One region of the Virgibacillus halodenitrificans genome, then DNA from elsewhere that is predicted to be linked to it. Evidence: a T-box and tRNA genes for the amino acid it is inferred to sense, from the RefSeq annotation. Region 1 holds a T-box; the other holds one or more tRNA genes.
What was found. A T-box is a leader RNA that pairs with one kind of tRNA and senses whether it is charged. The one in region 1 lies ahead of ileS (isoleucine--tRNA ligase), so its partner is inferred to be a tRNA-Ile.
Positions count from the first base shown of each region.

Region 2: it has a tRNA-Ile gene. The T-box ahead of ileS (isoleucine--tRNA ligase) is inferred to sense a tRNA for this amino acid. The anticodon was not compared.

Region 1 is NZ_CP017962.1:2,144,482-2,151,849, reverse strand. It holds gene BME96_RS11265 (YlmC/YmxH family sporulation protein) at 1-63, shown strand, start outside; gene pgeF (peptidoglycan editing factor PgeF) at 106-912, shown strand; gene BME96_RS11255 (YggS family pyridoxal phosphate-dependent enzyme) at 948-1,628, shown strand; gene BME96_RS11250 (cell division protein SepF) at 1,625-2,053, shown strand; gene BME96_RS11245 (YggT family protein) at 2,061-2,327, shown strand; gene BME96_RS11240 (YlmH family RNA-binding protein) at 2,339-3,115, shown strand; gene BME96_RS11235 (DivIVA domain-containing protein) at 3,195-3,698, shown strand; T-box leader at 3,764-3,986, shown strand; gene ileS (isoleucine--tRNA ligase) at 4,048-6,804, shown strand.
Region 2 is NZ_CP017962.1:453,083-460,450, forward strand. It holds gene BME96_RS02415 (Tex family protein) at 1-747, shown strand, start outside; gene BME96_RS02420 (catalase) at 796-2,283, opposite strand; gene BME96_RS02425 (SprT family protein) at 2,617-3,075, shown strand; tRNA gene BME96_RS02430 (tRNA-Asn) at 3,249-3,323, shown strand; tRNA gene BME96_RS02435 (tRNA-Ser) at 3,327-3,417, shown strand; tRNA gene BME96_RS02440 (tRNA-Glu) at 3,425-3,496, shown strand; tRNA gene BME96_RS02445 (tRNA-Asp) at 3,521-3,597, shown strand; tRNA gene BME96_RS02450 (tRNA-Gln) at 3,603-3,677, shown strand; tRNA gene BME96_RS02455 (tRNA-Lys) at 3,802-3,877, shown strand; tRNA gene BME96_RS02460 (tRNA-Leu) at 3,895-3,976, shown strand; tRNA gene BME96_RS02465 (tRNA-Leu) at 4,011-4,093, shown strand; tRNA gene BME96_RS02470 (tRNA-Arg) at 4,152-4,228, shown strand; tRNA gene BME96_RS02475 (tRNA-Pro) at 4,234-4,310, shown strand; tRNA gene BME96_RS02480 (tRNA-Gly) at 4,343-4,416, shown strand; tRNA gene BME96_RS02485 (tRNA-Ile) at 4,422-4,495, shown strand; rRNA gene BME96_RS02490 (16S ribosomal RNA) at 4,720-6,285, shown strand; rRNA gene BME96_RS02495 (23S ribosomal RNA) at 6,476-7,368, shown strand, end outside.

The sequences.
Region 1 (7,368 bases):
GTTATCTTAGTTAAAGATACCCTTCAACCACAATTATACGGTGATACCTATGTAAGTAATTAATATGCTGTTATGTGGTACAATTAAAAATGGGGAGGTGTATGTATGAATGAACCATTTGTCTTAGATAATGAGCTCTTTCTCAAGTTAGAAAAATGGGAACAACATACTTCGAGACTGTGCGCTGGCTTTACTACTAAAAATGGAGGGGTAAGTTCACCTCCTTATTCTACACTTAATTGTGGGCTGCATGTAAAAGATGAGCCCAGCTCCGTTTTAGAAAACAGAAAATTGTTGGCAGATGAATTATCGGTTCCTATCCAAACTTGGGTGGCTGGGGAACAAGTTCACGGAGCTAAAGTAGCAATGGTTAGTAAAAAAGATAGAGGCAAAGGTGCTGAAACAATGGAAACATCATTAAATGATGTGGATGGCTTAATTACAAATGATAGAGAGGTACTTTGTACTGCTTTTTTTGCGGATTGTGTACCATTATTTTTTTTCGACCCGAAAAAAGAATTAGTAGGAATAGCGCATGCTGGATGGAAGGGTACAGTAAAAGGGATAGCTGGAAGCATGGTAGAGGGATTTCGAGAGCTTGGAAGTAATCCAGCAGATCTTCTTATTGCAATTGGCCCCTCCATTTCTCAAACAAATTTTGAAGTTGATATAAAAGTTGTTGAAAATATTGACCATAAGTATCAATCAAAAGTAACTAAACACTTAAATAATGGTAAATTTTTAGTTGATCTAAAAAAGTTAAATTTAGAAATCCTTTTACAATATGGTGTACCTCGTAATAATATAGAGGTAACGAAGTATTGTACATTCGAAGATAAGAATTTGTTTTTTTCTCATCGCCGAGATGGTGGGAAAACAGGAAGAATGTTAGGTTTTATTGGTTTGTTTTAATGTAGGTATTATAGTGGGGAGGAGAAATGGTAATAATGGATGTAACCGAAAATTTGAACAACATACAACAAGAGATTAGACAAGCTTGTGAAAACAGTAATCGCCTTTCCGAAGAAATAACACTAATTGCCGTTACGAAATATGTTACAATAGAACGAACGGAAGAAGCTATTCAAGCAGGAATATCGAATCTTGGAGAAAATCGTCTCGAGGGATTTATTGAAAAATACAGCCACTTAAAGAATAAAGCAAAGTGGCATTTTATTGGAACGCTTCAATCTAGAAAAGTAAAAGATATTATAACCCAAGTAGATATGATTCACTCTTTAGATCGTTTATCTTTAGCAAAGGAGATAAATAAACGGGCTTTAAATAAAGTGGATTGTTTTGTCCAAGTAAATGTTAGTGGCGAAGAATCGAAACATGGAATTATGCCTGACGAGGTACACTCATTTATTAATGAACTATCCAAGTACCCTAATGTACATGTTGTGGGTCTTATGACTATGGCGCCACATATTGAGAATGAACAGGAGCTTAGAAAAGTTTTCAGGAAGCTAGCAAGCTTACGTGATGAAATTAGTACAAAGCAATACAGTCACGCACCTTGCAATTACTTGTCCATGGGAATGAGTAATGATTTTCAAATAGCTATTGAAGAAGGTGCCACTCACATTCGTATTGGTACCAAACTTGTTGGCGGGGTGGAAAAATGAGTATTAAGAATAAACTAAAAAATTATTTTACAATGGATGATGAGTATGAATATGATTATATTGAAGAAGCTGATGATCCAACACAGGAACAGTCTGACAAACAAAGTAAAAAAAACGTGGTTAGTCTCACAAGCATGCAGCAGGCAACGTCAAAAGTCGTCCTCTGCGAACCACGCAACTACAATGAGGCTCAGGAAATTGCCGATAATATTGTTAATCGGCGGGCAGTCGTGATAAATCTGCAACGGGTCGACCGTAATCAGGCTAAGCGAATTGTTGATTTCCTAAGTGGGACAGTGTACGCTGTAAAAGGAGATATTCAAAAACTTGGTGCTGAGACGTTTTTATGTACACCTGATAATGTCGACGTAACCGGGTCAATTTCTGAAGCTTTTCCGGAAGAAGAATTTGAAAAGGGATGGTAAGTAGTTTATGTTTGAATTATATCGAATATTAAATATCGGATTAACCATTTATAGTTACGCTATAATTGTGTATATTTTTATGTCATGGTTTCCAGGAGCAAGAGAATCCTCATTTGGTAGTCTCCTAACAAGAATTTGTGAGCCTTACTTGGAGCAGTTTAGAAAATTCATCCCTCCTTTAGGAATGATTGATCTGTCACCTATTGTAGCCATATTTGTTCTGTACTTAGCAAGAATTGGATTATTTGAATTTTTTCGTATGTTTTTATTTTAAGGTGACCAACCATGGAATTGTATCAACACTTTAGAAAAGAAGAACAGCCGTTTATTGATCAAGTCATGTCTTGGAAAGAAGATGTGGAACAAAAATTCGAACATAAGATAACTGATTTTCTTGACCCTAGAGAACAGCAAATTTTGTTGTCCCTGATTGGTGAAACAAATGATGATATAAATGTCTACCTGGATGGTGGGAGTCTAAATGCGGAAAGGCGCCGGGCTGTTATTGCTCCTTTCTATGAAAGAAAGGAAAGAGAGGTATTTCAACTGTCTCTGCTTCAGGCGTCCTATGCTAATAAATTCGTTACCTTAACTCATCGTGATGTAATGGGAGCTTTTTTATCACTAGGTATTAAAAGGAAAAAGTTAGGAGACATTTTTATTGGTGATGGGCTTGTGCAAATAATAGCTGCGAATGAAATAACTTCATATGTCACTGCTAACTTAACTGCTATAAAGAAGGCAAAAATAACCCTTGAGGAAAAACCTTTTTCGATGGTTATGGAAAAGGAAGTAAATTGGTTAGAACAAGATAAAACAGTTTCATCTTTACGATTAGATACAGTTATAAAGGAAATATATAACTTGTCCCGAAAAGATGCTGCTCTATTTATTAGTAAGCAACAAGTTAAGGTCAACTTTAAAATTGAAGAAGACGCCAAGTACCGGCTGCAGAGTGGGGATATGCTTTCAATCCGTGGAAAGGGAAGAAGTAAAGTAGTATCTATTAATGGTTCTACCAAAAAAGATAAATTAAAGATCACGGTTGCACTCTTAAAATAATTTATGAGGAAAGCAGGAATTAATCGATTTATGTCGAATAAATAAAAAACAGTTTTTTCAAATAAAGGAGGTGGCCACTGTGCCATTAACACCATTAGATATTCATAATAAGGAATTTACAAGAAGCTTCCGTGGCTATGATGAAGATGAGGTAAACGAATTTTTAGATCAGGTCATTAAAGATTATGAGATGGTTATAAGGGAGAAAAAAGACTTACAAGAAAAAGTTAGCCAGTTAGATGAAAAGCTGGGTCATTTTACCAATATTGAAGAAACATTAAATAAATCTATACTGGTTGCCCAAGAAACTGCTGAAGACTTAAGAGGAAATGCTACGAAAGAATCTAAGTTAATTGTAAAAGAAGCTGAAAAGAATGCAGACAGGATCATTAATGAGGCATTGAACAAGTCACGGCGTATTTCCATGGACGTTGAGGAACTAAAGAAGCAGGCGAAGGTTTTCCGAACACGTTTAAAAATGCTTGTAGAGGCTCAATTAGAAATGATTGGAACTGACGATTGGGACCAATTGTTTGATACCGAATTGGGCGAGGAACTTGATTTAGTTGAAAATGACTCGTAGAACTTGACGATTTTAATATTTATACATAAAATAAATAGACAAAGAAATTTATCAATTAAATGAAAACGAAGACGATGAAAGAGAGAGTATAAAAGTGGATACTGGTCAGCGAGTCAGGGGTGGTGGAAGCCTGATACAGAAATACTTTTGGAAGATCACTCTGGAGTTTCCATCATGAAGGAATAGTAATGGTGGACGTGTTATTCACGTTACGAATATCGAGTGAATTTAAAATTAGCCTGATTTTGAATTTATAAGGGTGGTACCGCGAGTCTTCTCGTCCCTTCTGGGATGAAGAGGGCTTTTTTTATGGTTATGTAAATAAAGAAAATACTAAGGAGGAAATAAGATGGATTATAAAGAGACTCTATTGATGCCAAAAACAGATTTTCCAATGCGTGGAAATCTTCCTAATAAAGAACCAAAGAGACAAGAACAATGGGAAGAAATGAATATTTATAAAAAAGTACAGAATAAAACAGAAGGACGTCCTTTATTTGTGCTACACGATGGACCTCCTTACGCTAATGGTGATCTCCACATTGGGCACGCATTAAATAAAATTTTAAAGGATTTTATCATTCGGTATAAATCAATGACTGGATATCATGCGCCATATGTTCCTGGTTGGGATACACACGGACTGCCAATTGAAACAGCATTGACTAAAAACAAAAAGATAAAGAGAAAAGAACTAAGTGTAGCGGAATTCAGGAAGTTATGTGCTGAATACGCTATGGGTCAATTAAATAACCAACGTACACAGTTTAAGCAGTTAGGTGTACGTGGTGATTGGGATAATCCATACATTACGTTAACAAAGGATTATGAAGCAGCTCAAATTAAAGTATTTGGTGAAATGGCTAAGAAAGGCTATATCTACAAAGGATTAAAGCCTGTATATTGGTCTCCATCTTCTGAATCTGCTTTGGCTGAAGCTGAAATTGAATATCATGATAAGAAGTCCCCATCCATTTATGTTTCTTTTGAAGTACGTGATGGAAAAGGTCTGCTTTCAGGTGGAGAAAAATTCATTATTTGGACTACAACACCTTGGACCATTCCTGCTAATTTAGGCATTAGTTTACATCCCGATTTGGAGTATGTAGTTGTTAAAGTCAATGAAGATAAATTTATTATTGCTCATGCGCTACTAGAAGCTGTTACTGACGAGCTTGATTGGGAAAATCCTGAAGTGGTTCAAACATTTAAAGGTCAGGAGGCAGAGGAAATTGTTGCCAGACATCCTTTTTATGATCGTCATTCGCTAATTATGCTTGGTGAGCATGTCACCACAGAAGCAGGTACAGGTTGTGTTCATACTGCTCCTGGACATGGTGAAGATGATTTTTATGTTTCTAAACGTTACGGTATCGATGCATTATGCCCTGTTGATGAAAAAGGTGTAATGACAGAAGAAGCACCAGGTTTCGAAGGATTATTTTATGATACAGCCAACAAGCCAATTACGGAAAAGCTGGAAGAAGTGGGAGCGCTCTTAAAGCTTTCATTCATAAAACATTCCTATCCACATGATTGGAGAACAAAGAAACCAACTATCTTTCGTGCTACTGCACAATGGTTTGCCTCAATAAAAGATTTTCGCCAAAATATTTTGGAAGAAATAAAGGAAGTAAATTGGTACCCAAATTGGGGAGAAACGCGTCTTTACAATATGGTGCGAGATAGAGAAGATTGGTGTATCTCAAGACAACGCACATGGGGAGTCCCTATTCCTGCGTTTTATGGTGAGGACGGCACGCCAATCATAACAGATGAAACGATCAATCATGTTTCTGAGCTATTTGCTGAACACGGTTCTAATATCTGGTTTGAATGGGAAGCAAAAGACCTTCTACCTGCTGATTATACTTCCGAGCATAGTCCAAACGGTAATTTTACAAAAGAAACAGATATTATGGATGTGTGGTTTGATTCTGGTTCCTCTCATCAGGGCGTATTGGAAGGTCGCGAGGAATTACAGCGCCCAGCAGATATTTATTTAGAGGGTAGTGACCAATACCGCGGTTGGTTTAATTCATCCTTATCGACTTCTGTTGCGGTGACAGGCAAGTCGCCATATAAAACCATCATCAGTCATGGCTTTGTATTGGATGGGAATGGAAGAAAGATGAGTAAGTCACTTGGCAATGTAATGGTTCCATCCAAAGTTCAAAAACAATTGGGCTCTGACATCTTAAGATTATGGGTTTCTTCTGTTGACTATCAGGCAGACGTACGGATTTCCAACGACATTCTGAAGCAAATTTCAGAGGCCTATCGTAAAATTCGTAATACATTTCGATTCTTATTGGCCAATTTAGCAGATTTTAATCCAAATACAGATCGTATTGCCGAAGAGAATCTTGAGGAAGTAGATAAATATATGCTTTATCGTTTGCAGAACCTGGTTGAAAATGTTCGAGGAAATTATGATACGTACGAATTCTCACCAATATTCCATCAGATTCATAATTTCTGCGCTGTCGATCTCAGCTCGTTCTATTTGGACTTTGCAAAAGATGTATTATACATTGAGGCAAAAGACAATAAACGTCGTCGCAGTATTCAAACAGGATATTATGAAGTGTTAACAACTTTGGTTAAGTTACTTACACCTATCATTCCGCATACTGCAGATGAGCTTTGGGAATATATCCCTGGCGTTGACGAAGAGAGTGTTCAGTTAACGGATATTCCTGAACCAAGAAAAATCTCTGATATGGAAACTATTGTACCGAAATGGGATCATTTTATGGAAATCCGTGATGATGTTCTTAAAGCCTTAGAAGAAGCAAGAAATGAAAAAGTTATTGGTAAATCACTAGAAGCAAAAATAACTCTGGTACCTAAAGAGAAAAAGTCAAAAGAAGTGCTACAATCAATGGAGCATCTGCATCAGTATCTCATCGTCTCAGATGCTGATATTGTAGATAATGCGAATGAAACAAAAGAGTACAAGTATATTGATATTGCTGTAGAGAAGCATCCAGGAGAGAAGTGCGAGCGTTGTTGGGTAGCATCAGAAACAGTTGGAAATGATGCGGAACATCCGACTCTATGCAGCCGTTGTGCAACTGTAGTAAAAGAACATTATACTGTCTAAAATTCTAACTACTCCCTAGCCAAGAGCTGAGGAGTAGTTTTCGCTTTCAATATAAGCTCTATACTAATTCGCAGAGTAGATATACTGCGACGTAATTTGTGGAGAATGAAGTAATTCATTTTACAGAGGAAGCACCCATTGATTTGCGTTTCAGGCAGACGCTTTCCGCCGGCATAGCCTCAGCCGCTTCCTCCGCTACGCTCCGTCCAGGGTCTTCGCCTCATGCTATTCGAAGCCACTGAAAAAGTCCGGTAAATTCTTGAGAAGGCTAGTTCCAAAAAATTACATCACCACTTTTTAGTCTATGAGTGGAATAAACTGGTTCTGGCTCTCCATTTATGCATATTAACAAAACAAAATTTTGGGATAGTGTCTTTTGAAAAACTTCTATTTTAGTAGAAAATGACTTTTTCAGTGGCCTCATGCTATTCCGGCAGGAGTCGCCGCCCTCCACTCCAATCAATTCGTACACAGCATATTCTGGGGTATGCAGACGCAATTTTTCTTCCTAGGTATAATAGTAAATAGTAGCGAAGGAAAAATACGGAGACTCCTGGGGAAGGT
Region 2 (7,368 bases), 1.7 Mb from region 1:
AATGAGTCTTTAACCTTTGTGGTTGAAACTGCGGTTAACCAGGTTGGAGTAAATGTTAATACAGCTTCTTCCTCTCTATTGCAATATGTATCTGGCTTGAGTAAGGCTGTCGCTAATAATATTGTAAAACAGCGGAACGAAGAAGGGAAGTTTACTAATCGAAAACAGTTAAAAAAGATCCCTCGTTTAGGTGCCAAAACTTATGAGCAAGGAATTGGATTTTTGCGTATTATTGATGGAGATCACCCATTGGATCGTACGCCAATTCACCCCGAAAGTTATAAGCAAACAGAACAACTGTTAAAATTACTTGATTGTGAGTTAAATGATATCGGTTCTGAAAAGTTAAGAGAAAAAGTAAAAACAGTAGATAAAAAGGAACTTGCAAAAGAATTGGAAATAGGAGAACCAACCTTATTGGATATTATCGGAGCTCTCGGCCGACCAGAGCGTGACCCCCGTGATGATTTTCCGCAGCCTCTTCTAAAGCAAAATGTTCTGAGCTTGGAAGATTTAAAGCCAGGTATGGAAATGCAAGGAACAGTAAGAAATGTAGTGGATTTTGGTGTGTTTGTTGATATTGGAGTTAAACAGGATGGGCTTGTGCATATCTCCAAGATGTCTAACTCCTTTGTGAAACACCCTATGGATATAGCGTCAGTTGGCGATGTAGTGACTGTATGGGTAGAACAAATTGATGCAAATAAAGGTAGAATAGCTCTATCAATGATTAAAAACGAAAAGTAATAGAAAGAGGATGTTCTACGCTAAGAACATCCTCTTTCTTTTTACAAACTATTCTTTTTCACTTGCGGCTTCTACTTCACTTAGTGAAATTCCTAAAGCATTAGCTACGCCTTCGCCATAAGCAGGGTCTGCTTTATAACAATGATTAATATGACGTAGTTTGATGTGTTTATCTACTCCGCGCATGTTACGAGCGGTGTTTTCGAACAATAGTTGTTTTTGTTCAGCGTCCATTAAATTGAATAGACGTCCTGGTTGCTCAAAGTAGTTGTCATCATCTTCTCGGAAGTCCCATCTGTCAGCATCTCCGTGTATTGCAAGGCTTGGTTCTTTGTATTCTGGTTGGTCTTTCCACTGACCATAACTGTTCGGAGCATAATGTAATTGGCTGCCTTTATTACCATCAACCCTCATTGCTCCATCTCGGTGGAAACTGTGGAATGGGCATTTAGGTTGGTTAACCGGAATTTGGTGGTGGTTCACACCAAGACGATAGCGCTGAGCATCACCGTATGAGAATAATCTGCCTTGTAGCATTTTGTCCGGAGAAAATCCTATACCAGGTACTACGTTAGCAGGCGTGAAAGCAGCCTGCTCTACTTCAGCAAAGTAGTTATCAGGATTACGGTTAAGCTCCCATTCTCCAACCTCAATTAAAGGAAAGTCCTTTTTATACCAAACTTTAGTAAGATCAAATGGATTGTATGGCATATTATTTGCCTGTTCTTCTGTCATTACTTGAATGTACATCTTCCATTTAGGGAAGTTTCCATTTTCTATGTTTTCATAAAGGTCACGTTGATGACTTTCACGGTCGGCGCCAACAAGGTCTTGCGCTTCCTGATCAGTTAGATTTTCAATCCCTTGTTGGGAACGCATGTGGAATTTCACCCATACTCGTTCATTTTTATCGTTAATCATACTGAAAGTGTGACTGCCAAAGCCATGCATTTGTCGGTAAGATTTAGGTATTCCTCTGTCACTCATTACAATCGTAACCTGATGAAGTGCTTCAGGAAGGTTCGTCCAGAAATCCCAGTTGTTGTTCGCGCTTCTCATATTTGTGCGGGGATCACGCTTAACAGCATGGTTTAAATCCGGGAATAGTAGTGGATCTCTAAAGAAGAATACAGGCGTATTGTTCCCAACGATGTCCCAGTTGCCTTCCTCGGTATAAAATCTCATAGAAAAACCACGAATATCACGTTCAGCGTCAGCTCCACCTCGTTCACCTGCTACAGTAGAAAAACGTACGAACATATCTGTTTTTTTCCCTATCTCTGAGAAAATCTTTGCTTTTGTATATTTTGTAATATCTTTCGTAACGGTAAAAGTCCCATAAGCACCAGAACCTTTCGCGTGCATTCTGCGTTCTGGTATAACTTCTCTATCAAAGTGAGCAAGCTTTTCTAGGAACCAGACATCTTGTAAAAGTAAAGGCCCTCTTGGACCAGCTGTCATGGAATTCTGATAGTCCGGTACCGGAGCACCTGCCGCAGTAGTTACCTTATTATTATTGTTATTTTTATCACTCATTATAAAAGCACCTCCATAGTTATTTATAATAATTACAATATCATATTAATTATAAAAAATCTATTATAAAGTATATATATTCTATTTATAACTAAAATATGACAAGCGAACACGTGAGTTATAATATACATAATAGGTTGAAAATAGTTGCTTATTTTATCAATTAATATGTGTAGTTGAAAATAAGCACACAAAATAAGTTGTAAATTAATTATAATACAAACAGGATAAAAATCAATATTTATTTATATTAATTATAAATAATATATTTTGCTGGTCAGGTAGTCTCGTGATAATATGAAGGAGAGAACACAAGGAGGAAGGGGGATAATTATGCAGTTATTAAATGAAAAAGAACTTTTCTCTCTTGTTAATGAGCTTTCTTTAGCGTATTTTCATAAACCTTTCATAGATAAAGTGGAATTCAACCATAGACTCCGTACCACAGGAGGAAGATACATACCAAATAAAAGAGTTGTTGAGTTAAATCCTAAGTATTTTATTGAGGGTGATAAGGAAGAGTTTGTTGGGATAATAAAACACGAACTGTGCCATTATCATCTTCATATAGAAGGTAAGGGGTATAAGCATGGCGATAAAGAATTCAAAGAGCTATTGGCGGCGACTCGGTCTCCAAGACATTGCCAACCTCTTCCTTCACATAAAATAGAATACAAGCATAAATACATATGTAAAAAATGTAGTTTCATCTATAATAGAAGAAGAAGAGTTAACACCCAAAAGTATAGTTGTGGTAGATGCAGGGGGAAACTTAAGGAAGTAAAGGAATAAAAAATATAAAAAAATCACCATTATTTATTGACGAAATGTGTCATCCGTGTTAAATTAAATAAGCTGTTAAATACAGCAACACAGTCATAAATTTTTAAGTGAAAAAGTTATTGACAATTACTGATAGATATTGTATTATATATTTCGTTGTCCAATACAACATTTAATAATATTCCACAGTAGCTCAGTGGTAGAGCTATCGGCTGTTAACCGATCGGTCGTAGGTTCGAATCCTACCTGTGGAGCCAAGTGGAGAAGTACTCAAGTGGCTGAAGAGGCGCCCCTGCTAAGGGTGTAGGTCGTGTAAGCGGCGCGAGGGTTCAAATCCCTCCTTCTCCGCCATTTATATGGCCCGTTGGTCAAGCGGTTAAGACACCGCCCTTTCACGGCGGTAACACGGGTTCGAATCCCGTACGGGTCATCTTTCTTAAAAATAAATAGGTTGGGTCCGGTAGTTCAGTTGGTTAGAATGCCTGCCTGTCACGCAGGAGGTCGCGGGTTCGAGTCCCGTCCGGACCGCCAGATGTTGGGCTATAGCCAAGCGGTAAGGCATCGGGTTTTGATCCCGTGTATCCTAGGTTCGAATCCTAGTAGCCCAGCCATTTTATTTTCATGAAAAGGTCATAGAAGAAGTGAAAGCTTCCTTTTATTAATGCGATGAGTTTATATAATGAATTGAAGTTATATATACTATTAGTAGATAGTATTTTTTTATTTGATAAGCAAGAGCCATTAGCTCAGTTGGTAGAGCATCTGACTTTTAATCAGAGGGTCGAAGGTTCGAATCCTTCATGGCTCACCATTTTATTTTTAAAGTATGCGGGTGTGGCGGAATTGGCAGACGCGCTAGACTTAGGATCTAGTGTCTTCGGACGTGGGGGTTCAACTCCCTCCACCCGCATCTACAATCAACCTTAATTGTCTATTAAATCTATGCGGTCGTGGCGGAATGGCAGACGCGCTAGGTTGAGGGCCTAGTGGGGGCGACCCCGTGGAGGTTCAAGTCCTCTCGGCCGCACTTGATGATAATGTTGATTGCAGAAAAAGTAATATATTATAGTAACTGTTGTTATTTTGCGCCCGTAGCTCAATTGGATAGAGCGTTTGACTACGGATCAAGAGGTTAGGGGTTCGACTCCTCTCGGGCGCGCCATTATACGGGAAGTAGCTCAGCTTGGTAGAGCACATGGTTTGGGACCATGGGGTCGCAGGTTCAAATCCTGTCTTCCCGACCATCGAGATTTATTAAAGTTCTTCTTATTAGTATGCGGGTGTAGTTTAGTGGTAAAACCTCAGCCTTCCAAGCTGATGATGAGGGTTCGATTCCCTTCACCCGCTCCAAGCATGGGCCTGTAGCTCAGCTGGTTAGAGCGCACGCCTGATAAGCGTGAGGTCGGTGGTTCGAGTCCACTCAGGCCCATCACACTTTTAAAAAAGTGTTGACATCCCATTTAGGGTATGATATGATTTAAAAGTTGCTTCGGAAAGAAGTTAACAAAACATTCGTTCTTTGAAAACTGAACAAAACAACCAGTATGTCAAGAAAAACATGACGTTTTTCGTTAATTTTTAAAAAGCCAGAAGTTATTGCTTCTGCAGCTAAGACATGAGATAAGATTGATTGGTGTCGATCTTATTCAAACTTTTATGGAGAGTTTGATCTTGGCTCAGGACGAACGCTGGCGGCGTGCCTAATACATGCAAGTCGAGCGCGGGAAGCAAGCTGATCCTCTTCGGAGGTGACGCTTGTGGAACGAGCGGCGGACGGGTGAGTAACACGTGGGCAACCTGCCTGTAAGACTGGGATAACCCCGGGAAACCGGGGCTAATACCGGATAATACTTTTCATCACCTGATGAGAAGTTGAAAGGTGGCTTTTAGCTACCACTTACAGATGGGCCCGCGGCGCATTAGCTAGTTGGTGAGGTAACGGCTCACCAAGGCAACGATGCGTAGCCGACCTGAGAGGGTGATCGGCCACACTGGGACTGAGACACGGCCCAGACTCCTACGGGAGGCAGCAGTAGGGAATCTTCCGCAATGGACGAAAGTCTGACGGAGCAACGCCGCGTGAGTGATGAAGGTTTTCGGATCGTAAAGCTCTGTTGTTAGGGAAGAACAAGTGCCGTTCGAATAGGGCGGCACCTTGACGGTACCTAACCAGAAAGCCCCGGCTAACTACGTGCCAGCAGCCGCGGTAATACGTAGGGGGCAAGCGTTGTCCGGAATTATTGGGCGTAAAGCGCGCGCAGGCGGTCCTTTAAGTCTGATGTGAAAGCCCACGGCTCAACCGTGGAGGGTCATTGGAAACTGGAGGACTTGAGTACAGAAGAGGAGAGTGGAATTCCACGTGTAGCGGTGAAATGCGTAGAGATGTGGAGGAACACCAGTGGCGAAGGCGACTCTCTGGTCTGTAACTGACGCTGAGGCGCGAAAGCGTGGGGAGCGAACAGGATTAGATACCCTGGTAGTCCACGCCGTAAACGATGAGTGCTAGGTGTTAGGGGGTTTCCGCCCCTTAGTGCTGAAGTTAACGCATTAAGCACTCCGCCTGGGGAGTACGGCCGCAAGGCTGAAACTCAAAAGAATTGACGGGGGCCCGCACAAGCGGTGGAGCATGTGGTTTAATTCGACGCAACGCGAAGAACCTTACCAGGTCTTGACATCCTCTGCAATCGGTAGAGATACCGAGTTCCCTTCGGGGACAGAGTGACAGGTGGTGCATGGTTGTCGTCAGCTCGTGTCGTGAGATGTTGGGTTAAGTCCCGCAACGAGCGCAACCCTTGATCTTAGTTGCCAGCATTTAGTTGGGCACTCTAAGGTGACTGCCGGTGACAAACCGGAGGAAGGTGGGGATGACGTCAAATCATCATGCCCCTTATGACCTGGGCTACACACGTGCTACAATGGATGGAACAAAGGGAAGCAAAACCGCGAGGTCAAGCAAATCCCATAAAACCATTCTCAGTTCGGATTGCAGGCTGCAACTCGCCTGCATGAAGCCGGAATCGCTAGTAATCGCGGATCAGCATGCCGCGGTGAATACGTTCCCGGGCCTTGTACACACCGCCCGTCACACCACGAGAGTTGGTAACACCCGAAGTCGGTGAGGTAACCTTTTGGAGCCAGCCGCCGAAGGTGGGACCAATGATTGGGGTGAAGTCGTAACAAGGTAGCCGTATCGGAAGGTGCGGCTGGATCACCTCCTTTCTAAGGATTTAGAACGGAACGCCGAGGACCTTCGGGTCTTCCGGTAAGGACATACATGGTTGTTTGGTTCAGTTTTGAGAGAGCGAATCTCTCTTTTTGTACCTTGAAAACTAAATAAGAGTAACAACGACATCAATTTTAGATATAAAAGCAAGGCTAAGAAATTAGCACGCTTATTCATTGTAAAAATAGTTAAGTGAATAAGGGCGCACGGTGGATGCCTTGGTACTAGGAGCCGAAGAAGGACGGGACTAACACCGATATGTCTCGGGGAGTCGTAAGTAGACATCGATCCGAGAATTTCCGAATGGGGGAACCCACTGTTCGTAATGGAACAGTACGCATAGCTGAATACATAGGCTATGTGAGGCAGACCCGGGGAACTGAAACATCTCAGTACCCGGAGGAAGAGAAAGCAAATGCGATTTCCCAAGTAGCGGCGAGCGAAACGGAATTAGCCCAAACCAGAAAGCTTGCTTTCTGGGGTTGTAGGACACTCCTTTGGAGTTACAAAGGAATTCTTTAGATGAATCGATCTGGAACGATCAGCCACAGCAGGTAAGAGCCCTGTAATCGAAAAGGAATTCTCTCCGGAGTGTATCCTGAGTACGGCGGAACACGAGAAATTCCGTCGGAATCCGGGAGGACCATCTCCCAAGGCTAAATACTCCCTAGTGACCGATAGTGAACCAGTACCGTGAGGGAAAGGTGAAAAGCACCCCGGGAGGGGAGTGAAAGAGAACCTGAAACCGTGTGCCTACAAGTAGTCGAAGCCCGTTAATGGGTGACGGCGTACCTTTTGTAGAATGGACCGGCGAGTTACGATCCCATGCAAGGTTAAGTGGAAGACACGGAGCCGCAGCGAAAGCGAGTCTGAATAGGGCGATTTGAGTATGTGGTCGTAGACCCGAAACCGTGTGATCTACCCATGTCCAGGGTGAAGGTCAGGTAACACTGACTGGAGGCCCGAACCCACGTATGTTGAAAAATGCGGGGATGAGGTGTGGGTAGGGGTGAAATGCCAATCGAACACGGAGATAGCTGGTTCTCTCCGAAATAGCTTTAGGGCTAGCCTCAAGGAAT